Regions from separate parts of the Pseudomonas sp. UMAB-40 genome, predicted to be linked through region 1. Evidence: predicted binding sites of a transcription regulator. Region 1 holds the regulator's gene; each other region holds the start of a gene.
The links. Region 1 encodes FliA, which starts transcription of late flagellar genes. Its sites were predicted from a motif close to CTAAAGTTTNNNNNNNNNNNGCCGNTAA; they were not measured.

Region 1 (10,101 bases):
GCCAAGGGCAGTGACTTCCTGGCCCTGAAGATTCGTGAAATCGCCGTGGCCAATAATGTGCTGCTGCTCGAATCGCCGGCCCTGGCGCGTTCGATCTATTACTCCACCGAGCTGGAGCAGGAAATCCCCGGTGGGTTGTATCTGGCGGTCGCTCAGGTACTGGCCTACGTCTACCAGATTCGCCAGTACCGCGCGGGCAAGGGCAAGCGTCCGGATCCGCTTAAGGACAATTTGCCGATTCCGCCGGATTTGCGGCGCGATTCCTGATCCCCCCCCTTTAGATGCCGTCATGAACCTCGCCGGTGTGAGGCTCGGCCCTAGTCCTCGCCCAGAGCGTCCTTACTGTCTTTGGCGCGAACAGCGCTGTCCACTTTTGGGTATTTTCTTGGACAGCATTTGGCCGTTACGTTGCCTATTCAGTCCCTTCTTCGACGGTTACTCGAGCCTCGTACAGTACGTAGAGGTTAGCTTTGTCGGGGCTCATTTTGATCACCGTCAGGAAATGTTTGCCTGTATTGAAGCGCTGCGTTTCCTGTAGCGTTTTAGCATCCAGGACAAAAACGGATTCAGAGTTCGTCCGTACTGTGAAGAGCTGATTTCCATCACGGCTGCAGCAGATAGATCTAGTGGCGGTGCTGTGTTGTAGGACCTTGATCGTTTTGTTGGAGACAGCGTCAATCACGATCATCTCGCGATCACTCTTGTTGAGCGCATAGAGAAGTTTTCCATCAGGGCTGACGGTGATATTGCTGGGGAATCCGGCAAGGGGAATGCTGGCAATCACAGACAACCTTGCGGTATCAATGACCTCGATTGAGTTTTGCCGTCCTTCGTTCCAGCAGGAAACATACAGGTGTGTTCCGCTGGGACTTATAGCGAGATTGTCGGGATAAGATAAAGGTAATTTCCGGACTTCAGTTTTTTCGACCGTATCGAACTCTATCAGGTCGTCACCGGCGCAGAGGTAGGCTCTTATGCCGGTGGGATGTATGACCATGTCAGTAAGGGGGCGGGAATCGATCTTGGTTCCTTCACCCACCGTATGATTAATCGTATTGATCTCGAATAGGCAAGCGGTGGTTATGTCCATGGCGAAGGCCTTTGTGCTGTCCGGGCTTAAGCCTTTTATGGTTGGCCAGCGCCCGGCAGAATAAGTCGCTATGACTTTCTGTGTGTTTGCATCCATTGCGCGTAAGTAATATTCCTCGCCTATTCGTTCGCGAAAATACAGGCGGGCGGAGTCCTTGCTGATCACCAGGTCATCATAGCCGTGGATCATATGCACGTTTTCATTGCTCAGCGTTGTCGGTGACTGAGCGATAGTTGGCGATTGCGGTTGCATGGGGTCAAGTCCTGTCACTGTAGTGAGATATCCATACAACGGCAGTGAGCGCGCACGTGTCTACTGTCAGATCTAACAGGTATGCACAAGATCCCGATCGACGGTCACCGCTGCGATGAGGGTTCCTAAGTACCGTTTGTCTGAAACGGCTTAGTACCTGTTAGTTCTGACAGTAGGCAGTCGGCGCCTCCGGCGCTTTCATACTTGTGGGAATTCTCCCGTTCATTGTCCTTGCAGTGGTGGTTCTGGTCATTCGGCCGGAATACCAGGGATTGGTGTTTACGTCATGTCTTAGAGGGATCAATTATGGCAGTGCAACCGTTTAAAAAACTGCAAGGCATGGAGATGGAGTTCGTCTCCGGGAAGTTGGAAGAATATCCACGCGATCGCGCCATCGGTTACACCGTTACTTTTAAATTGGTTCTGGATTTCACGCACTTCAAGCAGATGGCAGACGTCTGGTTTCCAGGCTATTTAGAGGGGCGGGACAACGCGATTCGGCCTGAGTTGGGCGGGCTGGCTTATCATAATAATTACAGTCGGTTTGGTGGTAATGCCGGAAGTATTGTCGACAACGAAAAGCTTTTCGCGTTCTTCACGAATCCAGAGCCATACCTGGACGGCTGGATCAGCGATCTGGAGATGGTGTGGCGGTTTCACAAGCCTGTGTTCAGGATGGAGGGTGATGCGTTGTTCATCACGGCACGCCAGGATTTTCGGTGGGATGACCCCTTGCGCCAGATCACGATCAAAGATCTTGGAGTTATCCCTTTCCACTGGGCACTGACCTTGATTGAGCTGGTGGCTAAACAGCCATGGCCTGTTTCGTCGGCAGCCTCTAAACGCGTAGCTCCTGTACAACGAGTGACATTCATGTACACACAGGAAGAGATCGTGTTTGTCGACGGTGAAGAAGTGCTCAAGGGGGCACGCTACGTCAGTGGCAAGACGTTGAGTTTTGGTCCGATCACTGACAACCAGGTTCACACCGCAGGTTGATCAATCTGCGTTCGGGGGGGGGCATCGTAAATCCTTGCGAGTGCCTCGGTCGAACGCGACACGGCTTGAGTGCAGGACGCGCAGGCTCTGCGCTACGACCAACATTCAATACGCCCCTCTATTTCCCCCCTCTGCAAAAGTTGGAAGGTTTCTTGCAATAGTCGCCCTGCGCCTCTTTCAGGCGTCAAAAGTTTGCTTTAAAGAAACGGGGAAAACCGGTGGATCGCTCTCAGTTATTCAACACTGCACGCACAAACGTTGCCGACTTGAGTCGGGGCAACCTGGGTGTGCCGTTGTTGCTGCTGGTCATGCTGGCCATGATGATGCTGCCGGTGCCGCCGTTTCTGCTGGACGTGTTTTTCACGTTCAACATTGCGCTGTCCATCGTCGTGCTGTTGGTGTGCGTGTATGCATTGCGGCCGCTGGATTTCGCAGTGTTCCCGACCATTCTGCTGGTGGCGACGTTGTTGCGACTGGCGCTGAACGTGGCCTCCACCCGAGTGGTGATGCTCCACGGTCAGGACGGTCATGCCGCCGCCGGTAAGGTGATCCAGGCCTTCGGCGAGGTGGTGATCGGCGGTAACTACGTGGTCGGTATCGTCGTCTTCGCGATTTTGATGATCATCAACTTCGTCGTGGTGACCAAGGGTGCCGGGCGGATTTCCGAGGTGAGCGCACGTTTCACCCTCGATGCGATGCCCGGCAAACAAATGGCGATCGACGCCGACTTGAACGCCGGCCTGATCGACCAGAACCAGGCCAAATTGCGCCGGATGGAAGTCGCCCAGGAAGCCGAGTTCTACGGTTCCATGGACGGTGCCAGCAAATTCGTGCGCGGTGACGCCATCGCCGGTCTGCTGATTCTGTTCATCAACCTGATCGGCGGCATGGCGGTCGGTATCTTCCAGCACGGCATGACCTTCGGCGACGCCGGCCGGGTGTACGCTTTGCTGACCATCGGTGACGGTTTGGTGGCGCAATTGCCATCACTGCTGTTATCGACAGCTGCAGCGATCATGGTGACCCGTGCTTCCGGTTCGGAAGACATGGGCAAGCAGATCAATCGCCAGATGTTCGCCTCGCCGAAAGCGTTGGCCGTGGCGGCGGGTTTGATGGCAGTGATGGGCCTGGTGCCCGGCATGCCGCACTTCTCCTTTCTCAGCATGGCGGCCTTGGCTGCTGGCGGCGCATACCTGTTCTGGAAGAAGCAGAACGTGGTCAAGGTTCAGGCCCTGCAAGAGGTCAAGCGTCAACAGGAGCTGCTGCCATCGCCAGCCCGTGCCATGGAAACCAAGGAGCTGGGCTGGGACGACGTGACGCCGATCGACATGATCGGGCTGGAAGTCGGCTATCGCCTGATTCCGCTGGTGGATCGCAACCAGGGTGGTCAGTTGCTGGCGCGGATCAAGGGCGTGCGCAAGAAGCTGTCCCAGGATCTGGGCTTCCTGATGCCGACTGTGCACATTCGTGACAACCTCGACCTGGCGCCGAGTGCTTACCGCCTGACCCTGATGGGCGTGATCCTGGCAGAAGCCGAGATTTACCCGGATCGCGAACTGGCGATCAACCCGGGGCAGGTCTACGGCACGCTCAATGGCATAACCGCCAAAGATCCGGCTTTTGGCCTGGAAGCGGTCTGGATCGAAATCAGCCAGCGTGCCCAGGCACAATCGCTAGGTTACACCGTGGTCGACGCCAGCACGGTCGTGGCGACGCACTTGAACCAGATTCTGTACAAGCACTCCAGCGAACTGATCGGTCACGAAGAAGTCCAGCAACTCATGCAATTGCTGGCCAAAAGCTCGCCGAAACTGGCTGAAGAGCTGGTGCCGGGGGTGGTCTCGCTGTCGCAGTTGCTCAAGGTGCTTCAAGCGTTGTTGGCCGAGCAGGTGCCGGTGCGGGACATTCGCAGCATCGCCGAGGCCATCGCCAACAATGCTGCCAAGAGTCAAGATACTGCCGCTTTGGTGGCCGCGGTGCGCGTCGGCGTATCCCGCGCAATCGTCCAAAGCATTGTAGGGACTGACTCCGAGCTACCAGTTATCACTCTGGAGCCAAGGTTGGAACAAATATTGCTCAATAGTCTTCAGAAGGCAGGACAAGGCTCGGAAGAGGGTGTTCTGCTGGAGCCAAGCATGGCTGAGAAACTGCAACGCTCGTTGATCGATGCGGCGCAGCGTCAGGAAATGCAAGGTCAACCGGTGATTCTGCTGGTAGCCGGCCCGGTTCGCGCGATGCTTTCGCGATTCGGCCGACTGGCAGTCCCGGGTTTGCATGTGTTGGCTTACCAGGAAATTCCTGACAACAAGCAAGTGACCATCGTTGCGACAGTAGGGCCCAACGGCTGAGGTAGTGGTTTATGCAAGTTAAGCGTTTTTTCGCCGCCGATATGCGTCAGGCCATGAAACTGGTTCGTGATGAGCTGGGCGCTGATGCCGCCATTATTGGCAACCGCCGGATCGCCGGTGGTGTCGAGCTGACGGCTGCCCTGGATTACAAGTTGTCGGCGCTGGCCCCGCGTGTTCCGAACATGGAACTCGAGGATGAGCTGCGCAAGACCCAGTCGCGGATCGTCACCGCCCAGGCCGAATTGAGCCTGCGTGGCGACGGCGAAACCGAAGGCGACAAGACCACCAATCGCCAGTTGTTCGCCGGCCTGCCGTTGACCGCCGCCGAGCCGCTGATCGAGCCGACGTATGCCGAACCTCGTCGCTCGGCGCCAGCCCCGGCACCTGCCGCTGGCGGCGTCGATCCACGGGCGTTCGATTCGATGCGTTTCGAACTCAACAGCCTGCGCGAATTGATGGAAGTACAACTCGGCTCCCTGGCCTGGAATCAGCTGCAAGGCAGCCGTCCGGCCCAGGCCAATCTTTGGCGTCGCCTGCAACGCATCGGCCTGTCCGGCCCGTTGTCCCGCGACTTGCTGGCGATGATTACCGACATTGACGAACCCCGTCAGGCCTGGCGCATGTTGCTGGCGCACCTGGCGCGGATGATTGCCACACCGGAAGTCGAGCCACTGGAAGAGGGCGGCGTGATTGCCATGGTCGGCCCTGCCGGCATGGGCAAGACCACCACCCTGGCCAAGCTCGCGGCCCGCTACGTGCTCAAATACGGCGCGCAAAACATCGCGCTGGTGAGCATGGACAGCTACCGTATCGGTGCTCAGGAACAATTGAAGACCCTGGGCCGGATCCTCAACGTGTCGGTAACCCACGTTGATCCGGGCCAATCGCTGGTGCAGGCGCTGGATCCGTTGCTGCGCAAACGCGTGGTGTTGATCGATACCGCCGGCCTTCAGGCCAGCGACCCGGCCCTGCGCATGCAGCTCGAAAGCCTGGCCGGACGTGGCATCAAGTCAAAAAATTATCTGGTTTTGGCAACCACCAGCCAGAAACAGGTTCTAACGGCCGCTTATCACAGTTACAAGCGCTGCGGGCTCGCTGGCTGCATCCTGACTAAACTGGATGAAACGGCAAGTCTGGGCGAGGTGTTGAGCCTGGCGATCAGTCATGAATTGCCGGTGGCCTACCTGACCGATGGCCCGCGTATTCCGGATGATTTGCATCTGCCGCGTCGTCATCAGTTGGTCAGTCGCGCCGTAAGCGTGCAAATGCAAGAAGAACCCAGCGAAGAAGCCATGGCTGACATGTTCGCTGATATTTACCACAGCCCGACCAAGCAGGTTGGCTGAGGTACTAATGAACAGTTTTTGTACCTACATCGATGGTCTGCCATGCATTGTTCAGTTATTGAGCGCGCAGCCAGTAATGTGGCCTCCGTCTATGCAAGACAAGGTAAAGAAATAACATGGGCAGCATGCATCCCGTACAGGTGATCGCGGTGACCGGCGGCAAAGGTGGCGTCGGGAAGACTAACGTGTCAGTGAACTTGTCCCTGGCTCTAGCTGAACTCGGCCGGCGCGTCATGCTGCTAGACGCCGATCTGGGGCTGGCGAACGTCGACGTCCTATTGGGGCTGACACCCAAACGTACCCTGGCCGACGTGATCGAAGGCCGCTGTGAGCTGCGCGACGTTCTGTTGCAGGGCCCTGGCGGTATTCGCATCGTTCCGGCCGCGTCCGGCACACAGAGCATGGTTCATCTGAGCCCGGCCCAGCACGCCGGTCTGATCCAGGCCTTCAGTGATATCGGCGACAACCTCGACGTATTGGTGATCGACACCGCTGCGGGTATTGGTGACTCGGTAGTCAGTTTCGTTCGCGCAGCGCAAGAAGTCTTGCTGGTGGTGTGCGACGAGCCGACCTCGATCACTGATGCCTATGCGCTGATCAAACTGCTGAACCGCGATTACGGCATGAACCGCTTCCGCGTCCTGGCCAACATGGCCCAGAGCCCGCAGGAAGGCCGCAACCTGTTCGCCAAGTTGACCAAGGTCACGGACCGCTTCCTCGACGTCGCCCTACAATACGTAGGCGCGGTGCCATACGACGAAAGCGTGCGCAAGGCCGTGCAGAAACAGCGCGCCGTCTACGAAGCGTTCCCGCGGTCCAAGTGCGCCCTGGCGTTCAAGGCGATCGCGCAGAAGGTCGACACATGGCCGCTGCCTGCCAATCCGCGTGGGCACCTGGAGTTTTTCGTCGAGCGCCTCGTGCAACAGACCGCAGGACCCGTCCTATGACAGCCAGTGGCTACAACCTCTACAAGAAGTCGGCACGTGACGCGCAGTACGAGCTGATCGAGCGTTACGCGCCACTGGTCAAACGCATTGCTTACCACTTGCTGGCCCGTCTGCCGGCCAGTGTCCAGGTTGAAGACCTGATCCAGGCCGGGATGATCGGCCTGCTTGAAGTATCGACCAAATATGACGCCAGCAAAGGCGCGAGTTTCGAGACCTACGCGGGCATTCGAATCCGCGGCGCGATGCTCGATGAAGTACGCAAGGGGGACTGGGCGCCACGTTCGGTTCACCGCAATACCCGCATGGTCAGCGACGCAATTCGCTCGATTGAAGCTAAAACCGGTCGTGACGCTAAAGATCATGAGGTTGCGGCCGAACTCCAATTGAGTCTCGACGATTATTACGGGATTTTGAACGACACCCTGGGCAGCCGGTTATTCAGTTTCGACGATCTGTTGCAGGACGGCGAACACGAAGGGCTGCACGAGGATGGCGCGAGTGCACATCTGGAGCCGTCACGCGATCTGGAAGATGAACGCTTCCAGGCCGCGCTGGCGGACGCGATTGCCAATTTGCCGGAGCGTGAGCGACTGGTGTTGGCGCTGTACTACGACGAAGAGCTGAACCTCAAGGAAATCGGTGAGGTCCTGGGGGTCAGCGAATCGCGGGTCAGCCAGTTACATAGCCAGTGCGCGGCCCGTTTGCGGGGGCGTTTGGGGGAGTGGCGAGCGCGCTGAAGGCAGTGTGGGGACACTGCGAACGAGGCCGGTGGGGTGTTGAACTGCACCGGTCGCGATCTGTTGTGCTCCAGACAGTCATCGAGTGCATTGCCGGATTGATTGAAATGGCGCGTCCAGGTGCTGGGCGCGTTTAAGACTGCTTGGAGGTCGAATTGGACAAGAACATGAAAATCCTCATCGTTGATGACTTCTCAACGATGCGGCGGATCATAAAAAACCTGTTGCGTGACCTTGGGTTCACCAACACGGTCGAGGCCGACGATGGCACTACTGCCATTCCGGTTCTCAACAGCGGGAGCATCGACTTTCTGGTAACGGACTGGAACATGCCTGGCATGACCGGTATCGATCTGCTGCGTCATGTGCGCGCCGATGAAAAGCTCAAGCACCTGCCGGTGCTGATGGTGACTGCCGAAGCCAAGCGCGAACAGATTATCGAAGCGGCCCAGGCCGGTGTTAACGGCTATGTGGTCAAACCCTTCACGGCCCAGGCGTTGAAAGAAAAAATCGAGAAGATTTTCGAACGCATCGGTTGATCCACTGCGCCACGGGGGAGCTATGGAGCATAAAGAATCTTCACTGGGCGATTTTGAATCGACCCTGAAAAAACATGCCCGCGAACTGGTCGACAGCCTTGAAAAAGGCAAGTTCGGCGACGCTGTGCAACTTATCCATGAGCTCAATCAGACCCGTGACCGCGGCCTGTATCAGGAAGTGGGCAAGCTCACTCGCGAGCTGCATAGCGCGATCGTCAATTTCCAGATTGACCCGAACATGCCGCAAGCCGAGGAAGTGTCGCAAATCACGGACGCCACCGAGCGCCTGGGGTATGTGGTCAAGCTGACCGAGGCCGCCGCCAACCGCACCATGGACCTGGTGGAAAACGCCACGCCGCTGGTCAACAGCCTGAGTGAAGAAGCCCAGGCGTTGAGCACGGATTGGGGGCGGTTCATGCGTCGCGAAGTCGGGGCTGAAGAGTTCCGCGAACTGGCCCGGCGTGTCGACGGTTTCCTGACACGCAGCAGCGAAGACAATCGCACAGTGTCCAGCAACCTCAATGACATTCTGCTGGCTCAGGATTACCAGGACCTCACCGGTCAGGTAATCAAGCGCGTGACCCAGTTGGTCACCGAAGTTGAAAGTAACCTGCTCAAGCTCGTGCTCATGGCCAGTCAGGTAGACCGCTTTGCGGGTATCGAACATGACCGTGATGCGATGCTGGCTGAAAAAGATCCGCAAAAACATCTCTCTCAGGGTGAAGGTCCGCAGATTCATGCCGATAAAAGAGAAGACGTTGTGTCCGGTCAGGACGATGTGGACGATTTGTTATCCAGCCTAGGATTTTAGAGTTTTAGCATTTTAGGTTTTTTAGGTTTTTTAGGTTTTTAAACCTGTTAGGAGCACCCCCTTAATGAGCTTCGGCGCCGATGAAGAGATCCTTCAGGATTTCCTGGTTGAGGCCGGCGAGATTCTAGAGCAACTGTCCGAACAGCTGGTCGAGCTTGAAAGCCGACCGGATGATGCGGACTTGCTCAATGCAATTTTTCGCGGTTTTCACACTGTAAAAGGGGGCGCCGGCTTCCTCCAGCTCAACGAGCTGGTGGAGTGCTGTCACATCGCCGAGAACGTGTTCGACATCCTGCGCAAGGGTGAACGTCGCGTCGACTCGGAACTGATGGACGTGGTTCTCGAAGCGCTGGACGCGGTGAACAGCATGTTCACCGAAGTTCGCGAACGCAGCCCGATTACGGCTGCCACGCCTGAATTGCTCGCGGCACTGGCCCGTCTGGCCGAGCCGCAAACGGCTGATGAATCTGCGCCGGTTGCTGAAGTGGTCGAAGCACCTGCCGCTGAAGAATCGGGCGACATCACTGATAACGAATTCGAACAATTGCTGGACTCGCTGAACGCTGTCAAGGCTCAAGCCGAAGCGCCGGCGGTTGCTCCAGTGGCGGCTGCCGATTCGGCGGCCAGCGACGAAATTACCGATGCCGAGTTCGAGTCGTTGCTCGATCAACTGCACGGCAAAGGCCAGTTCGCCGTCGACGCGGTGGCACCGGCTGCTGCACCGTCTGCTCCGAAAGCGGCCGGCGACAGCTCCGATATTACCGACGACGAATTCGAAGCACTGCTCGACCAGCTGCACGGCAAGGGCAACTTTGCGGTGGACGCGCTGGAATCGGCCATTGCCGCCGTACCCGCCGCGGCTGCGCCAACCGCGAAAGCGGCCGGCGGTGATCTGATCTCCGATCACGAGTTCGAATCGCTGCTCGACGAATTGCATGGCAAAGGCAAATTCACTGAAGTCGGCACAGGTGCTGCGGTGGCTGCTCCAGCCGCCAAGGCTACTGCGCCGAAACCGGTTGCCAAAGCGCCCGA
Region 2 (10,101 bases), on a different contig from region 1:
GGTCTTGACCAGCGAAAGACCCGGGGTGATCGACCAGACACCATTACCGGTAGGCAAGTCCTCGGGTACCGCGAGGTTGTCGTTGTTCGGATCTTCGACCAGCTTGATGCCGTAGGGGTCCTTGCCGGTCGGTGCCTTGACGCGCAGAGTAGCGACCGCGTCGGGCAGGTTGGCCGACTCATCCAGAAACTTGTAGGCCACGCCAACGTTCACATCGCCGATGGTTGGGTCGCGAGTAACGGTTGCGTCAGACGTCACCGGGCCTGCGCCACCAGCGCCACCGGAGGAATACGTCGATTCGCGATAGACAACGGGGACGTTGATGTCGAACTGCCAGCGCTGTGCCACGTTGTAACGGGCGGTCAGGTCCAGGGTCCAGTTGTCGGCCTTGATGCGGTCGAGGTTGATGTTACCGAGAAAAATCGAGTCCAGTGCAAGGAATCCGTTGAGCGTTAAGGCGCGGGTATCGTAGTGCGTGTAGGTCAGGCCGGTTTCGACGCTGAACTTGCCGCCCCCGAAGAAGCCGCTGGCTTCGTCATACAGGTTGGAAACGCTTTGCGCAGGCTCCGAATCGTCCTTGAGCGATTGGCCGTATGAGCTTCCGGTGGTTCCGGGCGCACCGGCGGCTACCGCCTGGCCACCCCTGGCGGGTTCGGCGGGGGATTTGGTCAGGCGTTTGGGAGCCGGTGTCGCAGGTGCTTCTTCGACTTGACGAACGCGTTGCTCGAGTACCATCAACGCGTTCTGCTGTGCTTCGTAACGCTGTTTCAACTCCATGAGTTCTTGTTTTAGGATTTCGACCTGGGGATCCGGTGCCGCGTATAGCATTGAGGCCGGGGCCAGGCTACTCAAACAGACCAAAGCTCTGAACGTTAAAGATCGTTGCATGGGTTAGCCGTCCCTTCTGACTACATCTGATGAGACTGAGCGTAGATCAGAATCCGATAGTGCGAAGACCTTTGAGTTGGTCCAGATTGCCGCTCACTGATCCCGCTGTCGGCACGTTGTCACGCAACACGACATTGAAGGACGTGAGGTTGCGGACCTGGTTGCTACTGCCGAGCAACGTCGTGTTCTGCATCAGCCCACCCTGGGCCAGGCGTTGTACGGTACTGCCCTGGTTGTTGTTGGCCACGATGTTGAATTGCACACCCGAACCGGTCGAAGAAACGCTAAGCGAGCCCGCGCCATTGTTGCCGACCAACGTCGAGCCTGAGGTCAGTGCCTGTCCCTGTTGTTGCGTTGCTGGCGCCTGGTTGGCCTTTGTGACGTTGATATCAACGTTGTTGTAGGCCGTATTGTTGTCACCGGCGGCCCGCACGACTTGAGTGACGCCTTCGGTGGTATTGAGGCCGCTGCCGCCAGTGACGGTACCGGTGCCCGTGCTCGTACCTTGCGAGCGCGTTGAGCCATTACCTTTTTCATCGATCATCGATACATAGAACTGCGGCTTGATAGTCGATTGTTGAATTTGCATCGAGGAAGTTGCCCCGATCACTTCACCATTGGCATTTTGCCAAGTGCTGGTCATGGCAATGCCGAAACTGATGATCCGTCCCGGCATGACATAGCGGCCACGCAGGGTTGCCAACTCCTGATCCTTCAGTTCAATGGGTTTGAACGTCTGCGCTTGTGTCGGCAGGCTGGCGGCCAGGCAGACCACGGCCAGCCAGATTGGAGTCTTCATGGGATGCTCCCGGAGCGTCGTGCTCCCTTGTTATTAGAAGAAGTCGCTTTGGATGAATCCAAAATCCATCAACTCTGCGTCTTGCACCGGGCTGAAGGCGTTGACGCGGTTCCTGGCGGTCAGCGGCATGGGCGGGTCGAGTAACGCATTGGTTTTGTCGTAGCCCTGGCCAATGATGGCAAAGACGATGCCGTTCCAGCCTTTTATAAAGTCGTCGACTTTGTAGCGTTTATGACCGAGTACCGGATCTCCGATATAGACCCAGCCCTGATGGACCCTTTGCATGACCACAAAGTGTTTGTAGCCACGGATATCCATGAGGACCACTACCGGGATTCTGATTTCACTCAACGTTTCCGGTGCTACCCGATAGCCACGGGCTCGCATGCCGATGCTCTCCACGTAACGCTTCATGTCGAGCATGGAGAAGCCCTGGACACGGACAAGATCTTGATCGGAGTGTGCCAGCATGCCTTCGATGATCTGTTCTTCATTCACGTCCAGCCAATAGGCCTGGCGCAAGATGGTTGCCAGCGCAGCTGCGCCGCAACTGAAGTCGGTTTTCTGTTGTACCAGATCGGCAAATTTTCTCTCGCGAACGCTCTGGATCGGCTTGTACACCAAGGCGCCGCCCGGCAGGATGGACAGCGGCATTTGTGCTGCCTCGATCACAGTGGCCACGCAAAGCAAAAATGCCAAGGCGAGAATACGCATGATTGGACGCCCTCTGGTGGTGTTGAAAAAGGCCCCCGTAAGGGGGCCTCCAGAGACAGCATTAGAACGAGTTGTTGGAAATGGCCAGCGAGTTGCTTTGTTGGTTGCCCACACCAGCAGCCACGTTGACGCCCAGGTTGCCACTGCCGCCATTCACCGAACCGGTCAGGGTTGCAGTGTTGGTCACAGGGTTAGCCCAGCCAGTTGGAGTCAGCACTTGATAGGAGTAGGTGTTGCTCAAATCATAAGAGCTGCTTTCACTGTAGCTTTTCGCTTTAGCGTACTCAGACTCGGACGATTGACTGCCCGATTTTTCGTACGAGGAGTCAGACGACTTCGTATACGACTTGTCGTACGATTTTTCGAACGACGAATCGCGAGATCTGTCGTACGAGGAATCGCGCGACTTGTCGTACGAGGATTCGTGCGATTTGTCATACGATTTGTCTATCGATGCATCAAGCGTTGCGTCGAGCGATGCGTTAAACGATGCGTCGGAAGAACTGCTGCGAGTGCGGTCGCCCCAGCCGTTATTGACGGTAGAGGAGTTGGAAGCCGCCGCAGTAGCGTCCAACGTAGCGTTCAAGGAAGCACTCAAAGAAGCGCTCGAAGAACCGCTTGCACTGCTGCTGTTGGAACCGCTGGCATTGCTGCTGTTGGAACCGCTCGCATTACTGCTGTGAGAACCGCTTATATCAACGCTTTTTGAACCGCTGGCGTCATAGCTTTTGGAACCGCTCTTATCCCAGCTAGAAGAAGCGCTTTGACTGCCGCTCGCGTCAAACGACTTATCTTTGGAGAAGCTGCCGCTCGCCGTATTGGTAACGGTGATGGTATCCACGCGATAAGTCCGATCGGCGCTGTTATTCACAACCAGGCCAGGACCTTGTTGATCGGCAGAGGCGGTGGCTGTTGCATTACCGAGTGGAGCATTGGTATTGGCAATAGCCATGGTGTTTTTCTGTTGGTTCAGGTCGCCGCCGGCAATGTTGATCCCCATATTGCCGCTGCCGTTATTGCCCGATCCACTCATCGCGCCAGTGTTTGTGACACCGTAGTTGTCGACACGGTTATTGTTGCTGTATTGCCGAACGCTAGCGGTGGCAGAGGCAGTGCCGAACACGAAGCTGTTATCGGTGGCTGCAGCTGCAGCGTTTGCGATAGCGGCCGCGTTGTCTTGTTGGTTGCCGCTGCCTGCTGCCACGTTGACACCGACGTTGCCGCTAGTGCCTGTGGCAGAGCTGCTCATACTTGCATCGTTGACAGTCCCTTCGTTACGGATACGGTTGCCAGTGCTGCTTTGGTTGTCCCAAGCATTGGCAGTCGCATAAACAGGGATCTTTGTTGGAGGAGGGGTGTGTTGACCGTTGTTATTATGGCCATTGTTATGGCCATTATGGTGGTCGTCACGCTGCCCAGCTTGTACAGCAACAGCCATGACCGCAGCAATTGCGAAAACCAGAGGCTTGATTGCCATCGAAGGTTTCATGGTGATTCTCCGTACTTATTTTAGGTTAAGTGTTGTTTCTTACCTTTTCGGGTCAATCCGCGACCCTTACGCTTAGGGTGTTTGCCATTCTGTTTCCCACCCCGGCGCTCTGATTCAACTGGATCACCCCACGGCTACCGGTGAATGCCTGGTCACTGGTAGTGACCTGGCGATAGCCTGGTGCAGAGTCAGTTGGATCGGAGTTGTTGAGCAGCGCCACGTTCTGTTGCATGAGGACGCTGTCGTCGATACTTTGCGGCTGAGCACTGATGCTGATACGCAGTGCGTTGGCTTGCTGGTTACTGGCGCCCGCACTCTGGTTGACACCCAGTACGCCGTTGCCGTGACTGAAGGAGTCGCCCTGTATGTTGGACTGGGCATCAATTCTGGGGTCGACTTGGGTGCGCAAACGCTGGCGAATCTGAGTGGTCGCACTGGCGTTGGTACCAATGGCGATGGCCCGGGCGTTGGCCTGTTGCTGAAAATCGCCCGCCGCCTGGTTAACCGTGAGGTTGCCTTGGTACTGCATGCCCGAACCGTCAATGTCGGCGTTATTGATGACGGGAGGTTGGGCAAAGGTCGATGCACTGCAAAACATGGCGATCATTAGCAGCGAACGATTCATCTTAACGGTCTCCCGTTATGATTTTCAGAGCACCCAGGCCCTGCTGGACGTTTGAATTGACCATGTTGGCAATCCCGTTGCCCGAATTTCCCGAACGTCCGGCAGGGAGGTTGGAAAGTTGGCTCTGGTTGCTGATGTTGCCGCCCAGATTGTTGGTGTTTTGAGTGACCAGGCGGTTGATGCCTGCACCACTGGCGACGTTGGCAAAGTCGCCGTCGCTCAACTCGTTCGTTTGCTGGAGGATTTGTCTCGACGGGTTGGCATTGACGGTCGTGGGGTTAGGGTCGGGGATTACCGGCGGAATGGTTGCGTTGCGGGTCTGGACATCACGTTTGATCGTTATGATGCCGTTGTCAGCCTGTACGGGCAGGCAAACTGTTAAGCCCAGTGCGCATCCGAACAACAGGAGGCTAAAGATACTTCTATCAAATTTCCCCACGGCGGCAATTCCTTCTGTAATTGGAACGCTGGCCCTTATCAGCGTTGCGAGGTAGAGAGCAGAAGGTGTGCCGCTTTCTGTTTTTCCTTAAAAAACAGTTGGTTGAATTAAATTGTCGGGGGGGTCAAAAAAATTGTGTAACGCCACTGAGACAGAGCTGCGCAAAAACGCAGTCCATGCGGGCGGCGGTGCACGCTGGGGGCATTGAAGGCAGGTTGTATCAGTGGCTTAACATTTTCTTGCGGGAACGCTCGGCCCGCTTTAGATCGCGGGTTTGCGCAGGAATGAGTGTTTCAGGAATGGACAGGTGCGGCGTCGAGGGGCGCTCCGGTCAGGCGTTGAGCAAGCGCGTCACCGCCTCGAATGCCGCGTCCTTGCGCTGCTGCCAGTCACCTTGCAGTACCTGACAAGGTTGGCGGTGCAGGTCAAGCCATTCATGGCTGGCCTGGAAAAACGCCTGGCGTTCTGCCAGTTGCGGCTGGCAACGTTGCCCATCGTCATGCCAAGCCACGGTTTCAGGGCTCAGCAGCAAATGCAGGTCGTAGCGCCGGGCCAGCAATGCTTGCTCGATCCATACCGGGCAATCGCCAAACAACGTGCGACTCCAAAGGATATTGCTTAAGAGGTGCGTATCGAGGATCAGCAGTGACGGTTGCCTGGCGCGTGCTTCGTCCTCCCACATAAGCTGGCCATGAGCTATCGAGGTAATGTCATCGTAGCGGGTTTCACGGGCTTCGCTTTCGATAAAGTGCCGAACGTACTCATTGACTAATATGCCGCCAAAATTGGCGTGAATCTCACCCGAAAGCCAGCTTTTACCGCTGGATTCCGGGCCCGCGAGCACCAGCACTTTCATGCGCGCAAGGCCGGGTCGGCGCGCCATTCGCGCCAGCCTTGCACAGCCAGCAACAGGAACAGCGCATAGAGGGCAGCGGTCAGGTACATGCCTTTATAAAGGAACAGCCCAACGAAAATTACATCAACGGCGATCCACAACGGCCAGCATTGCACGCGCTTTTGCGCCATCCATAGTTGCGCCACCAGGCTGAACCCGGTCAGCGCGGCGTCAAGCCAGGGCTGCGCGGCATCTGTCCAGTGCGCCATGGCGGCGCCCAGCAGCAGACTGCCGATGGCGCCGGCCGCAAGGCCAATGGCGATCGATTTGGCATCAAGCCGGCTGACCTGCCGACCGGTATTTGCCTCACCCGCGTGGGTCCATTGCCACCAGCCGTAGAGCTGCAACGCGGCGTAGATCACTTGCAGGAGCATGTCCGAATACAGCTTCACTTCAAAAAAGATCCAGCTGTAGAGCAACACCATGATCAGACCGATCGGCCAGCACCAGGGGTTCTGTTTGACCGTCAACCAGACGGCAATCACGCCGAGGGTGGCGGCAAACAGTTCAAGCCCGGACATGGAGGTTCCTTGGGGAAGACGAAAGAGGGGGCGGATTGTACCTAGATTGTGATGCGCGAGCTTGCCCGACACCGTCAGTTAAAACGCAAAACCTGTGGGGGCGAGCTTGCTCGCGATGGCGGCAGGTCAGTCACATTAAAGTTAACTGCCAGTCCGCTATCCCGAGCAAGCTCGCTCCCACAGGGGGTGTGTTATGACCTAAACGCGGAACTGTTTGAGCAGGCCGTTCAACTGCTCGCTCAAATCCTTGAGTCGCACACTGGCCACACTCGACTGCTCCGCCGCCAGCGCAGTGCTGTGGGACAACCCCGCGGCCTGGGTGACGTTCTGATTGATGTCTTCCACCACATGGGCTTGCTGCAGAGTCGCGCTGGCGATCGATGCATTCAGCCCGTTGAGGTTGCGCAGCGCCTGGCCGATTGCATTCAGGCTGGCACCGGCCAGACCGGCCTGTTCGATGGTCAGTTGCGAAGCTCGGCTGCTGTCGCCGATCACTTTCACCGCCGCTTCGGAGTGAGTCTGCAGGCGTTCGATCATCGACTGGATCTCCGCCGTGGACTTCTGGGTGCGCTGGGCCAACAGGCGCACTTCATCGGCCACCACCGCAAAGCCTCGGCCTTGCTCTCCGGCGCGGGCAGCCTCGATGGCCGCGTTGAGCGCCAGCAGGTTGGTTTGCTCGGCGATGGAGCGGATCACCTCCAGGACACTGCCAATCTGGGTGCTTTCAGCGGCCAGGGTGCGAATCACTTCCACGGCTTGATCGATGGTGCCGGACAGTTTGTCGATCTGCTGCAGGCTGCCGTCAATGTTGATCTGCCCCTGCTGCGCCTGGGATTCGGCATCGCGCATTTCGCTGGCCGCATGCTCGGCATTCTTGGCCACGTCCTGCACACCGTAAGTCACTTCGTTGATCGCGGTCGCCACCAACTCCATCTGCTGAGACTGTTGTTGACTGCGTTGCTGGGCCTGGGCGGCATCGTTGCCCAGCTCGCTGGACGACTGGCCCAGGGCGCTGGCGGACACCTGCAGCTCGCTGATCACCCCTCGCAGTTTGGCAGTAAAGGCATTGAAGTGCCGTGCCAGCTGCGTGACTTCATCCTGGCCACGGGTGTCGAGGCTGCGGGTCAGGTCGCTTTCACCGCTGGCGATATTGGCCATGGCGTTCACCGTATCCTGAAGCGGGCGCACGATGCTGCGAGCGATCATGATCACCAGCAACGCCATGATCAGCGCAATCACCAGGCCGACGAACGAAGCCTTCCAGACTTGGCCGTAGAACTCGGCCTGCATGTCGTCGATGTACACGCCCGAGCCGATCACCCAGCCCCAAGGCTCGAACAATTTGACGTAGGAGGTTTTCCCGACCGGGTCGCTGGCGCCCGGTTTAGGCCAGCGGTAGTTGACCGTGCCGGCGCCCTTGGCCTTGGCGACGGCCACCATTTCGTTGAACAGCGCAAAACCGTCCGGGTCGCGGATTGCCGAGAGGTTTTGCCCATCGAGTTTGGGGTTGGCCGGGTGCATCACCATCACCGGCGTCAAGTCGTTGATCCAGAAATAGTCGTTCTGGTCATAGCGCAGTCCGCGCACAGCGGTCAGTGCCTGCTTCTGCGCGGCATCGCGGGTAAGCGTGCCGGCGGTTTCCAGGCCGTGGTAGTAGGTCAGAATGCCGCTGGCGGTCTGCACCACGTGCTGGGTTTTCTGGGCTTTTGCCTGGTACAGGTCGCTATGGATCTGCTTGAGCATCAACACGCCCAAGGTCAATAACATCACCACCGAAACAATCAAGATGAGCCACAAGCGTCGGCTGATCGACACACTGCGCAAGCTGTTCATAACGCTGTCACTCCGATTTCTTCTTCTTGTAATAAACGATTGCCAGCATCCAACCACGCTTTGCCGGTCGGGCATATGCGACCCAAGTCTCATTACGCAGCAGCGTTATCAGGGCTTGTCTGATAGGATTTCGGCCCCGCGCGGAAAAACCTGAATCCAAGTTGATTTTTCACGGAATTTTTACGGTTTCGTCTGGATCCTTTGTGCGCAGGACTTCGGCTACGCTTGGCGCAGTGAACGACTAAAAAACTAACGGGGCATGCCTTGGCGCATCGCCTTTGGGGGATTGATGGATCTTTGGACCGCCTTTCAGGCATTGATTCTTGGGGTTGTAGAGGGGCTGACGGAGTTTTTGCCCATTTCCAGTACCGGTCACCAGATCATTGTGGCTGACTTGCTCAACTTCGGTGGCGAACGGGCCATCGCTTTCAACATCATTATCCAGCTGGGGGCGATCCTGGCAGTGGTGTGGGAGTTTCGCCGCAAGATCTTCGATGTGGTCACAGGCTTGCGGTCTCAGCCGAGCGCTCGACGCTTTACCGCGAACCTGCTGATCGCTTTCATGCCGGCCGTGGTGCTGGGGGTGATTTTTTCCGATCTGATTCACCACTACCTGTTCAACCCGATCACTGTGGCCACGGCATTGGTCGTGGGCGGTGTCGTCATGCTCTGGGCGGAACGGCGCCAGCACGAAGTGCACGCTCACACCGTCGACGAAATAACCTGGAAAGACGCCCTGAAAGTCGGCTTTGCCCAGTGCCTGGCCATGATTCCCGGGACCTCGCGTTCCGGCTCGACCATCATTGGCGGCTTGCTGTTCGGGTTGTCGCGCAAGACTGCCACGGAGTTCTCGTTTTTCCTGGCGATGCCGACCATGGTCGCGGCAGCGGTGTACTCGGGCTACAAGTACCGCGACCTGTTCGTGCCGTCTGACTTCCCGGTATTCGCGATCGGTTTTGTCACCGCATTCGTCTTTGCGATGATTGCCGTCAGGGCCTTGCTGGTGTTCATCGGTAGTCACAGCTACGCGGCATTCGCCTGGTATCGCATCGCGTTTGGCCTGGTGATCCTGGCCACCTGGCAGTTTGGCTGGGTCGACTGGACCGCGGTCACGCCATGAGTGACGCCAGCGCGCGCAACAACCCCGGACGCAGGTCCGGGGGCGAGCGGGTCCAGCATCCACGGTTGAAACTGCTGGTGTTGGCGATTCTGTGCGCGCTGCCGCTGACGGGCTCGGTGTCGCTGTGGCTGCACGGAGTTTCGCTGATTCCGCTGGCGGCCTATGGCATCGTCAGTGTGCTGGCGTTCTTTCTGTACTGGAGCGATAAGCGCAAGGCGCGCGCCGACAGCTGGCGCACCCCGGAAAACGTGTTGCACGCGGTGGAACTGGCGGGCGGCTGGCCGGGTGCCTTGCTGGCTCAGCAGGTGTTTCGGCACAAGACCCGCAAGGTCTCGTTTCAACTGGTGTTCTGGCTCATTGTGCTGATGCACCAGGTGTTCTGGATCGACCAGTTGTTCCTCGGCGCTCATTTGTTTGCATTGCTCTAAAGCTGCAAGCTGACCTGGGTACGCTTGGGCAGCTTGCTCACCACCAACTGGTGCGAGCGTTTCAACAATTCCTGCAGCTCCTCGGCACCCAGCGGGTAGGGTGTTTGCATGATGATCCACTGGGCCCGCGCCAGATACGGCGCCGGGTGAATGCCCGGACGGTCGCAATGCCCCAGGAACAGATCCTTGTCGACCTTGAAGGCCAGGGAATCGCCGCGCAGGTTCTGCAAGGCGAACATCTTGTTCCCCGCAATCGAAAACACCCGTACACCTCCCCATTTATAGTCTTCCCGCGCACCGGGCAGCGCGAGGCAGAATTGCGCGACGTCCTCTTCGCTCATACGTCCAGC
Region 3 (10,101 bases), on a different contig from region 1:
CTTTGACCCGCGGATAACCGAGGGATTTGGCCACCAGATAAGTGAAGCCAGAGCGATGGTGGGTCTGGCAGTGGGTAATGACTTCTTTGTCTTTGGTGATACCGAGTTGTTCCAGGATCTGGGGCATGTCCGTGCGGATGCGCAGGTTGCGCGCCTGATCCATGCCGGCCGTCCATTCGAAATTCACCGCGCCGGGAATATGCCCGGCCTTGGCTGCCAGGACTTTCTCGCCGGAGTATTCCAGCGGGCCGCGCGCGTCCCAGATCGCCAGGTCGGCGGCACCGAGACGGCTTTGCAGGTATTCGCGGGTGGCGGTCGGTTCGTCGTGCAGGGTCAACGCAACCGGGCCTCCAACGGGGGCCGGGACCTGGATCGACATGGGCATGCCTTCTGCCAGCCAGGCTGTCAGGCCACCGTCAAGATAGTGGTAGTTACGATGGCCGATGACATCGAGCAGCCAGATAAAACGCCCGGCCCAGCCGCCGCCTTCGTCGTCATAGACCACGTAGGTCGCATTGGCGTTATGTCCCAACTCACCGAACAACGCTTCGAGTGCCGCTTGCGGCGGCATCAGCCCGGGGGCAGGCGCCTGGCCGAGTTGTGTGCGTTTGGGATCGACAAAACGCGCACCGGGAATATGCCCTTCGGTATAGCGGGCACTGCTGGTCAGGTCCACCAGAATCAGTTCGCGGGACTCAAGGCGAGGGAGCAAGTCGCTCGGCTCGATGACCAGCGCCAAGCCAGAGAAGTCAGACATGTGAGGTCTCCAGAGCACAAAGGGGAGGATTGTAGCGCAGCATTCATTGACCGCGCTGGCTAAAGCTTTGGAGTGCCTTTTCAATGCACTGCGCGGTTTTGCCGAAGGCTTGCACGGTGATTTCCGAAAACGGCCCGCCGCCCTGATCCGCCACAACGACCATGATCACCCGACCATTGTTGACCAGCGAGCGCAGCAGCAGGTGTTCGCCGCGAAACTGCGCGCGCAGGCTGGCGGGTAGCAACGCCGAGAACTGTGCGTTGTTGGCCGGGGTCAATCGCACCTGGGCCTGTTGCGAGAGCAACCGTTGCAGCACGGTGCTCTGACTCACGACCAGATTCAGCCCCGCCGCTTCCTTCGCCAGCCCGGCCGTCTGATGCGCACGCAAATTGGCGTGGGTGCGGTCAGCCATCAAAATCATCACCCGACGCATGCCGCACGCGACCAGGGCGTCCCGGGCCGACGTGGTCAAGTGCATCGCATTGGTGAAGCGGCTCGGCTCGACCAGCAGTTCGGCACATTGTTTACGCCATGCCGTCAGGTCTTCGGTGGTCGGCGCCGGTGCCGGCAGCAACCCGGCGTGAATGCGGTTCACGCCCGAGGGCCAGATCAACGCTATGGCAGGGTGCCAGATGTCCGGCATGGCATGCTGGTGCGCGCTGTTGACGGCTTGTTGATGCAGTTGCTGCTGCACGTCGCTCATCGGCATTTGCAGGTAAAGGCTGGTCAGGTATTGCCAGCGCTCGCTGTGCGGACTGTCCCAGGCCTGTTGCGCCGACAGTGCCAGCCCATTGGCCAGCAACACGGTATTGGCCGGTTGGTTGAGCCAGCGACGCAAAGTCGGATCGTCATCGAGGCGGTTTTGCTGACGCAATGGATGCTCGCTGTCCCGGGCAATGCGCAGGACTTTGACCAGTTCGCGCTGCTCGTTGAGCAGCAGGCGATAACCTTGCTGCACCCAGATCGGCAGGCGCCAGATGTCCACCAGCGCCTGGCAGATGTCCAGCAGGCGAACGCCGAACAATTGCTTTTCGACTTTGCGCGCCGACTCGCCTTTATGGATGACCCGCAACTCCCACTCTTCGAGCAGTTGCGGATGAGTCAACGCCATCGGCCAGAGCGGTGAGAGAAACAGCAGGCTGCCCCAGTGGATGTCCTGCCAGAGCCGCGCCAGCCGACCGGCGAAAAAGCCGTTGGCCTGTTGGGTCGCGTGCTGGCTGATCATCTGCAGCTGACGCAACGCCACCGGGATCTGGGATTGAGGTTCGGCAGGCAACCGGGCGAGCAGTTCCTCAGTGCGTTTCAACCCGAGACGATTGATCGCCACCTCAAGGTTTTCCGCCGGCTCGGTCATGCTGCCGTGGGTGTGGCGATTGGCTTCGCGAATCACGCTCAAGGCCAGTGCCGGGCTGTCCTGCAACAATTCGGCGATGTCGCGAAGCGAGCTGCGATTATCGGCGAGGGCCTTGCAGACACGGTCGTGACTGTCTTGCGGAACCGGCAGGCGCACGCCGTCGAGAAGCTTGACCCAGCCTTCAAGGGTGGTCGGTTTTGGGGTTGGGGTGTTCGTTTCGTTAGCCATGGTTGGACGTGATCATCGTCTGCATTACCTATGCCCGGAGAGGGCTAAATTAGCTTTTCGCTTGAACGGGCTATAGTCTGGCGCAGTTTTGCCGATAAGTAGAAGAAGAGATTTTTTAACTTCCGAATATGACCTTGAACCCGACTCAGTAAGTGCTCTCCTACCTATGGCTAAAATAATCGGCATCATCGTCGTATTCGCGAGCGTGCTCGGCGGATACGTGCTCTCCCACGGCAAGATTGCCGCCCTGATTCAACCTTTCGAGGTGATGATTATCGGTGGTGCGGCCCTCGGTGCATTCCTGCAGGCCAACCCTGGTCACATGTTCAAGCTCGTTCTCAAGAAAGCCTTGGGAATGTTCAGCTCGCGCTTCAGTCACACGTTCTATCTGGAAGTGCTGGGTCTGATTTACGAGATCCTCAACAAAAGCCGCCGCGAAGGCATGATGGCAATCGAAGGCGACATTGAAGACGCCGCCGCGAGCCCGATCTTCGCCAAGTACCCGGCGGTACTGAAAGATGACCGCATGACCGCGTACATCTGCGATTACCTGCGCATCATGTCCTCCGGCAACATGGCTCCCCACGAGCTCGAAGGCCTGTTCGACATGGAGCTGACCAGCCTCAAGGAAGATTTGGATCATCCTTCCCATGCGGTGAACGGCATCGCCGACGCCATGCCCGGTTTCGGTATCGTCGCGGCCGTACTGGGTATCGTGGTGACCATGGCCTCCCTGGGTGAAAGCGACCAGAAAATGATCGGCCTGCACGTGGGTGCGGCACTGGTGGGTACCTTCTTCGGTATTCTCGCCGCCTACGGTTTCTTTGGCCCGTTGGCCCATGCCCTGGCCCACGAAGCCAAGGAAGAACTGAACGTCTACGAAGCCATCAAGGCCTCGCTGGTGGCTTCGGCTTCCGGCATGCCGCCATCGCTGGCGGTGGAGTTCGGCCGCAAGGTTCTGTACCCGGCGCACCGTCCTAGCTTCGCTGAGCTGGAACAAGCGGTTCGCGGTCGCTAAGTCATGGAAAATAACCAGCCGATAATCATCAAGCGCGTAAAAAAATACGCGGCCGGGCATCACGGGGGCTCCTGGAAAATAGCCTTCGCTGACTTCGCGACGGCGATGATGGCGTTCTTCCTGGTGCTGTGGCTGCTGTCTACCGCCACGCCGGAACAGAAGATCGCCATCGCCGGTTACTTCAAGGACCCGGTCGGCTTCACCGAAAGCGGCACGCCGTACATCATCGATCTGGGCGGTTCGCCGACCCTGGCGCCAGAGAACACCCTCAACCCCGAGGTGAAGTCCCAGCCGCAGCCCGACCGCGTCACCGTCGATACTGAACAGGTCGAAGGCATGGCCGAACAGGTCGAGAAGGAACGCCTGGAACTGTTGCTGCAAGAATTGCAGAACAAGGTTGATGAAAATCCGCAGCTGCAAAAATTCAAGGACCAGATCCTGTTCGAAATCACACAGGACGGCTTGCGCATCCAGATCATGGACGCGGAAAACCGGCCGATGTTCGACTCAGGCTCAGCACGTCTAAAACCGTATTTCGAAGACATCCTGCTGGCCATGGCCGACACCATCAAAGCGGTGCCGAACAAGATCAGCATCAGCGGCCACACCGATGCCAAGCCGTACTCGGGCACCGGTGATTTCGGCAACTGGGAACTCTCGGCCAACCGTGCCAACGCCGCTCGCCGTGCGCTGGTCGCTGGCAGCTATCCGGATCAGCAAGTGGCGCGGGTCGTCGGTTATGCCTCGTCGGCGCTGTTCGACCGCGAGAACCCGTTCAACCCGGTCAACCGCCGGATCGACATCGTGGTGCTGACCAAGAAAGCCCAAAAGGCCATTGAAGGTTCGCAAGGTGCTGAACCTGCGCCGGAGCCAACGCCAGCGCAAGGCCAGGGTGGCCCGGGCGAAGTGCCGGCCACGCCGGTCGATCCGAACGCGTTGCCGGCGGATAAACAACCGCTGCCGGCCCATGAGCTTCGCGAGCGTTTGAATATCTTTGAAAACCCGGCGCCGAAACCGGCGGAACCGCCGAAGCAGTGACCTACAAAAAAGCCGACAGAGATGTCGGCTTTTTTGTGCGGCTTTCACGGGTTTGGACGTCACTGCATTTTTCGCGTGGGCATGGCCCCTGTGGGAGCGAGCCCGCTCGCGAAGGCTTTGAGTCAGGCGACGGGGGGAGGGCGGTGTACATATCCATTTCTGCGGTAACGGCCGCCAATGGTTTCGCTCTTACAGCGAGTCACTTTGGAAGAGCCCCAAAGTAACCAAAAGGCTCTTGCCCCTTTCGTTCGGTGCCTCGCTAAGGCTCGGCATGCCCTCGCTCCGGTCCTGCTCCGTGGGCCGCCGCCATCGGCCATCCATGGCCGGGGGCGGCTAACCCGGCATCCATGCCGGGTTGCCCACTACGCAGAACCTCCACTCGGCCTCTCGAGGGGGCGTGCACCGCAACAGCGCCGCGAGGCGGCCTGATAGCCGACCTGATTGTCAGGGGGTGTTTCCCTGTCGGAACCGGTTTGCTGGTGAGATTAGAAGTTGTAGGAACGGTCTGAAATTTTGTGGCGGGGTTCTCAGACTTGCGGGCGTCTGCCTATAGTTTCGCTGTCGCCGACAAATCGGTGATCGACTTTAGCCGGTCGTATCAGATGATGCACAAGCGCCCGTATAATCGCGGCGTTTTTGCTGCCTGGCATCTATGTCTATGGTGGCTGTGCGTGGGACACCTCAGGGTGTGCCGGGTTCATCTGTCCGGTCGGCTAACCCGCGCACAGCTACCACCCCAATTCGTTTAGCCGCGAAAGGGTGGGAGTTTCACCTATCAGATGAGATTCAAGTCATGTCCAAATATCACCCGCTCCAAGGCAATTTCAGCGTCGGTCCGACGCTGTTCATCGACACCGAAGCCAAAATTTCCGACCTTTTGGAAACCGCTACTCACCGAATCAAAGCCGCCCGTAACCTGCTCAACAGTGTCACGTGCCTGTGCGTCAAAGACGCCGAAGGTCACGACCTAGAGCATTTCGCCAATGCTGCGCATATGTTGTTGCAGGATGGGTGTGACGCCTTGGATGCGTTGGGCTGGAGGCTGGAAAAAGCAGCCCCCTGAAACCAGAAAGCCGCGAGATGATCGCGGCTTTTTGTGTCTGCTGCTTTCTGCTGATCATGTTCGTGGCATCACGAACATGATCACGGCTACTTAATAACTGGTTTCCGGCAAACTGGCGATGATCGAGCGATAACTGTTCATCCGTTGCTGCTGCACACGACCCTCTTCCAGTGCCTTGAGCAAGGCGCAACCCGGCTCGCGGTCGTGCTTGCAGTCGCGGAAGCGGCAGGTGCCGATCAAGTCGTTGAACTCGATGAAACCGGCTTCGACGTCGGCGCGGCTGACGTGGCCCAGGCCGAATTCGCGGATACCCGGGGAGTCGATCAACTCACCGCCACCGGGGAAGTGGAACAACCGCGCGGTGGTGGTGGTGTGGGTGCCCTGGCCGGACAGCTCGGACAGCGGGCCGACACGGGCTTCGACTTCAGGCAACAGGGTGTTGACCAACGAGGATTTGCCGACGCCGGACTGGCCGACGAACACGCTGATGTGCCCGTCCAGTTGTGCCTGCAATTGCTCCATGCCATTTCCGTGGTGCGCCGAGACTTCCAGCACCGGGTAACCCAGCGTGCGGTAAACCGCCAGCAAGGCATTTAGCGCGGGGGCGTTCTGCTCGTCGATCAGGTCGAATTTGTTGAGCAGTAGCAGCGGACGAATCCCTGCATGCTCAGCGGCGACGAGATAACGGTCGATCAGGTTCGCGTGAGGCTCGGGCAGCGGGGCGAAGACGATGACAATCATGTCGACGTTGGCCGCAACAGGCTTGAGCTGGCCACGGCTGTCCGGGCGGCAGAGTTCGGTTTTACGCGGCAGTTGCGCCACGATCACACCGATGCCCTGGTTGCCGGCACGCCAGACCACTTGGTCGCCGGTCACCAGCGCTGGCAGGTTGGCGCGCAAATGGCAGCGGAACACCTGGCCGGCTAAATCGCCATCAAGCGCTTCGACTTCGACCTGCACACCGAAGTGCGCGATCACCAGGCCCGTCTGTTCGGGCCCCAGGTCGCCACCCTCGAGTGCTTCGACAGCCGAGGACTCGCGTTTGGCGGCGCGGGCAGCGCGTTCGCCCTGAATCTTTTCGATGCGCCAGTTTTGACGACGATTGAGTTGGCGTTTGGCCATGGGTGTTCCGTATCAAGAATGCAGCGATTAGGTAAAACGGCCGCGAGTTTAGCACGCCCCGGCACCGCCCTAGGCTAAACTGCGCAGCATTGCCTAGGAGCCGACACATGCAAAACCCGCAGAATCTGATCTGGATCGACCTGGAAATGACCGGTCTGAACCCTGATACCGACGTCATCATCGAGATGGCCACCATCGTCACCGACAGTGACCTGAACACCTTGGCCGAAGGTCCGGTGATCGCTATCCACCACAGCGACGAGATTCTCGCCGGCATGGATGAGTGGAACACCCGTCAACATGGCGGCTCCGGGCTGACCCAACGGGTGCGCGACAGCCGCATCAGCATGGCCGAAGCCGAAGCCGAGACCATTGCCTTCCTGGAGAAATGGGTGCCAAAGGGCAAGTCGCCGATCTGTGGCAACAGCATCTGCCAGGACCGTCGCTTCCTTTATACCCACATGAAATCCCTGGAAAGCTTCTTCCATTACCGCAACCTCGACGTGTCGACCCTTAAAGAGCTGGCCGCACGCTGGGCGCCGGACGTGCGCGATAGCTTCAAAAAGGGCAGCACTCACCTGGCCCTGGACGACATCCGCGAGTCCATCGCCGAGCTGCAGCACTACCGCAAGCATTTCATCAAATTCTAAATCTGGAATACGGACTGTAGGCGCCGGCTTGCTGGCGATGGGGCCCTTGAGTACGCCATCGCCAGCAAGCCGGCTCCTACGGGATCTGCGTTGTGCCCGTGGGAGCGAGGCTTGCCCGCGAAGCAGGTAACTCGGCCTTCCTGGGAGATCACCCTCTTTTGGTGCCGGGACTAAATGGCTAGACTGCGCGCCTTTCTGCAAGGACCGCCACCATGTTGCTGATGCTTTACCTGATCGCCATCACCGCCGAAGCCATGACCGGTGCCCTGTCCGCCGGCCGTCGCGGCATGGACTGGTTTGGTGTGGTGCTGATCGCGTGCATCACGGCGCTCGGCGGCGGTTCGGTGCGTGATGTGTTGCTCGGTCACTACCCGCTGACCTGGGTCAAACACCCGGAATACCTGGTGTTGACCTCGATCGCGGCGATGTTCACCGTCTTCGCTGCACGCTGGATGCGACACTTGCGCTCGCTGTTCCTGGTGCTCGACGCCGTGGGGCTGGTGGCATTCACCCTGATTGGCTGCATGACCGCCCTGGAAATGGGCCACGGCATGCTGGTGGCGTCGGTCAGCGGCGTGATCACCGGGGTGTTTGGCGGCATCCTGCGCGACATCTTCTGCAACGACATCCCGCTGATCTTCCGCCGCGAACTCTACGCCAGCGTCTCGTTCGCTGCCGCGTGGTGCTACATGCTCTGCATCTACCTGCAATTACCCGGCGAACAGGCGATTCTGATCACGCTGTTTGGCGGCTTCCTGCTGCGGTTGCTGGCGATTCGATTCCACTGGGAAATGCCGAAGTTCGTTTATAACGACGAAGCCTGACGCTCGGCGTGTTGTTTCAGTGCCCACTCGACATGTTCCCGCACCAGTTCCGACGGATAGTCGCGGCGCGCCTTCAACGCTTCCAGCACCGGAATGCTCGACGGTGCGTTCCCTAGCCCCACTGCGAGATTGCGCAACCAACGCTCGTAACCGGCACGGCGCAGCGGTGATCCTTCGGTGCTGCTGAGGAACCTGTCCTCATCCCACATGAACAGTTCGGCCAATTCGGCGTTGTCCAGGTTGTGCCGTGGCTTGAAGTCGCTTTCGACGGACGGGCGGGCGAAGCGGTTCCACGGACAGACGATCTGGCAGTCATCGCAACCGAACACTCGATTGCCGATCAACGGGCGCAAATCTTCGGGGATCGCGCTTTTTAGTTCGATGGTCAGGTAAGAAATGCAGCGCCGGGCGTCCAGCACATAGGGGCCGACGAAGGCGTTGGTCGGGCAAATGTCCAGGCACGCAGTGCAGCGCCCGCAATGTTCGGTGCTGTGCGGTGGATCGACCGGCAGTGGCAGATCGACAAAGAGTTCGCTGAGGAAGAAGTAACTGCCGGCCTTGCGATTCAACACCAGGGTGTTTTTGCCGATCCAGCCCAGGCCGGCCTTTTCTGCAATGGCCTTTTCCAGCACCGGCGCGCTGTCGACGAAGGCGCGGTAGCCGAACGGCCCGATGACCGCCTGAATTTTTTCTGCCAGGTGTTGCACACGTTTACGGATCAATTTGTGGTAATCGCGGCCCAAGGCATAACGCGATACGTAGGCTTTTTCCGGTTGCGCCAGTAATTGCGCCATTTGGGTGTCACCGGGCAGGTAGTCCATGCGCAGGGAAACTACGCGCAACGTGCCGGGAACGAGCTCTTCGGGATGTGAGCGTTTGCTGCCGTGGGCGCCCATGTAGTCCATTTCGCCGTGGTAGCCGGCCGCAAGCCAGCGCTCCAGGTGCTGCTCATGCTCGGCCAGGTCCAGGCCGCTGATGCCGACTTGCTGAAAGCCCAGCTCGCGGCCCCAATCCTTGATGGATTGGGCGAGGGCGGGCAGGTCTGTAGTAATAGCGGGCATGAGGCGAGAGAAACCGGAGCTGAGGTGCGTATAATTCTGCCAGACATCGGAGCCCGAAGACGCATGCCGCACACTAAAGATGAATTACCCGACGCGCTGTACAGCGCCGCGCACGTGCGAGCCCTCGATGCGAACCTGATCGCGGCCGGCACGCCGGGCTTCGAATTGATGCAGCGGGCAGCGCGAGCGACCTGGCGTGCGCTGGTCCGTCAGTGGCCGTCGGCGAATGAATTGAGCGTGGTGGCCGGTCACGGCAATAACGCGGGCGACGGTTATCTGGTGGCGGTGCTGGCCCGGCGTGCCGGTTGGCATGTGCGGGTGTTGGCGGCCGGTGATCCCCAGCGTTTGCGGGGCGATGCGGCATTGGCCCATGCCGAGGCCGTGTCAGAGGGCATCGCGGTTCAAGCCTTCACTGTGCAGTCGGAGTTGCGTGGGATCGTACTCGACGCCTTGCTCGGCACCGGTTTGACCGGCGAGGTGCGAGAGCCCTTCTCCAGTGCGATTGCCGCGATCAATGCCAGTGGCCTGCCGGTGGCGGCAGTGGATATCCCTTCGGGTTTGTGCGCCGATACCGGGCGCATTTTGGGTTCGGTTGTTCAAGCTGATCTGACCGTGACGTTCATTGGCTTGAAGGTCGGATTGTTCACGGGCGACGCGGCGGATGTGGTCGGCGAGCTGGTGTTCAACGATCTGCAAGCCAGCGCCGAGTCGTTTAACGGGGTCGACATAGATGCACGGCGCCTGACAGCCGGTAACTTGCCGCGTCTGGCGGTTCGCACGCCAACCGCCCATAAAGGCAAATTCGGCCACGTCTTGCTGATCGGCGGTGATCGTGGCTTTGGCGGCGCCATTCTGCTGAGCGCACAAAGTGCCCTGCGCAGTGGTGCGGGCATGGTGTCCGTGGCCACGCGCAGTGAACACGTGCCTGCGGCGTTGGCGAGAATTCCCGAGGCCATGGTGCTGGGCACTTCGTCGGCCAATCAACT

Region 2: K0F88_RS03625 (methyl-accepting chemotaxis protein) is a predicted target of FliA. The motif match lies at 8,331-8,358, and genes of this name have one in related genera.
Region 3: motA (flagellar motor stator protein MotA) is a predicted target of FliA. The motif match lies at 2,410-2,437, and genes of this name have one in related genera.

What each region holds. Positions count from the first base shown of each region.
Region 1 covers NZ_LT607560.1:200,841-210,941, reverse strand. Annotated here, with positions in the region: gene flhB (flagellar biosynthesis protein FlhB) at 1-267, shown strand, start outside; gene K0F88_RS16015 (YncE family protein) at 413-1,342, opposite strand; gene K0F88_RS16010 (hypothetical protein) at 1,649-2,341, shown strand; gene flhA (flagellar biosynthesis protein FlhA) at 2,560-4,689, shown strand; gene flhF (flagellar biosynthesis protein FlhF) at 4,701-6,035, shown strand; gene fleN (flagellar synthesis regulator FleN) at 6,152-6,982, shown strand; gene fliA (RNA polymerase sigma factor FliA) at 6,979-7,719, shown strand; gene K0F88_RS15985 (chemotaxis response regulator CheY) at 7,887-8,258, shown strand; gene K0F88_RS15980 (protein phosphatase CheZ) at 8,281-9,069, shown strand; gene K0F88_RS15975 (chemotaxis protein CheA) at 9,134-10,101, shown strand, end outside.
Region 2 covers NZ_LT607552.1:194,402-204,502, forward strand. Annotated here, with positions in the region: gene K0F88_RS03585 (hypothetical protein) at 1-888, opposite strand, end outside; gene K0F88_RS03590 (hypothetical protein) at 935-1,687, opposite strand; gene K0F88_RS03595 (C39 family peptidase) at 1,721-2,401, opposite strand; gene K0F88_RS03600 (heme utilization protein) at 2,463-3,890, opposite strand; gene K0F88_RS03605 (adhesin) at 3,943-4,515, opposite strand; gene K0F88_RS03610 (hypothetical protein) at 4,517-4,954, opposite strand; gene K0F88_RS03615 (AAA family ATPase) at 5,286-5,810, opposite strand; gene pnuC (nicotinamide riboside transporter PnuC) at 5,807-6,370, opposite strand; gene K0F88_RS03625 (methyl-accepting chemotaxis protein) at 6,569-8,203, opposite strand; gene K0F88_RS03630 (undecaprenyl-diphosphate phosphatase) at 8,493-9,323, shown strand; gene K0F88_RS03635 (DUF1294 domain-containing protein) at 9,320-9,751, shown strand; gene K0F88_RS03640 (MmcQ/YjbR family DNA-binding protein) at 9,748-10,101, opposite strand, start outside.
Region 3 covers NZ_LT607551.1:402,888-412,988, forward strand. Annotated here, with positions in the region: gene rhdA (thiosulfate sulfurtransferase) at 1-757, opposite strand, end outside; gene K0F88_RS01810 (HDOD domain-containing protein) at 801-2,339, opposite strand; gene motA (flagellar motor stator protein MotA) at 2,506-3,357, shown strand; gene motB (flagellar motor protein MotB) at 3,361-4,395, shown strand; gene K0F88_RS01825 (hypothetical protein) at 5,189-5,458, shown strand; gene rsgA (small ribosomal subunit biogenesis GTPase RsgA) at 5,549-6,580, opposite strand; gene orn (oligoribonuclease) at 6,688-7,230, shown strand; gene K0F88_RS01840 (trimeric intracellular cation channel family protein) at 7,443-8,054, shown strand; gene queG (tRNA epoxyqueuosine(34) reductase QueG) at 8,036-9,115, opposite strand; gene K0F88_RS01850 (NAD(P)H-hydrate dehydratase) at 9,179-10,101, shown strand, end outside.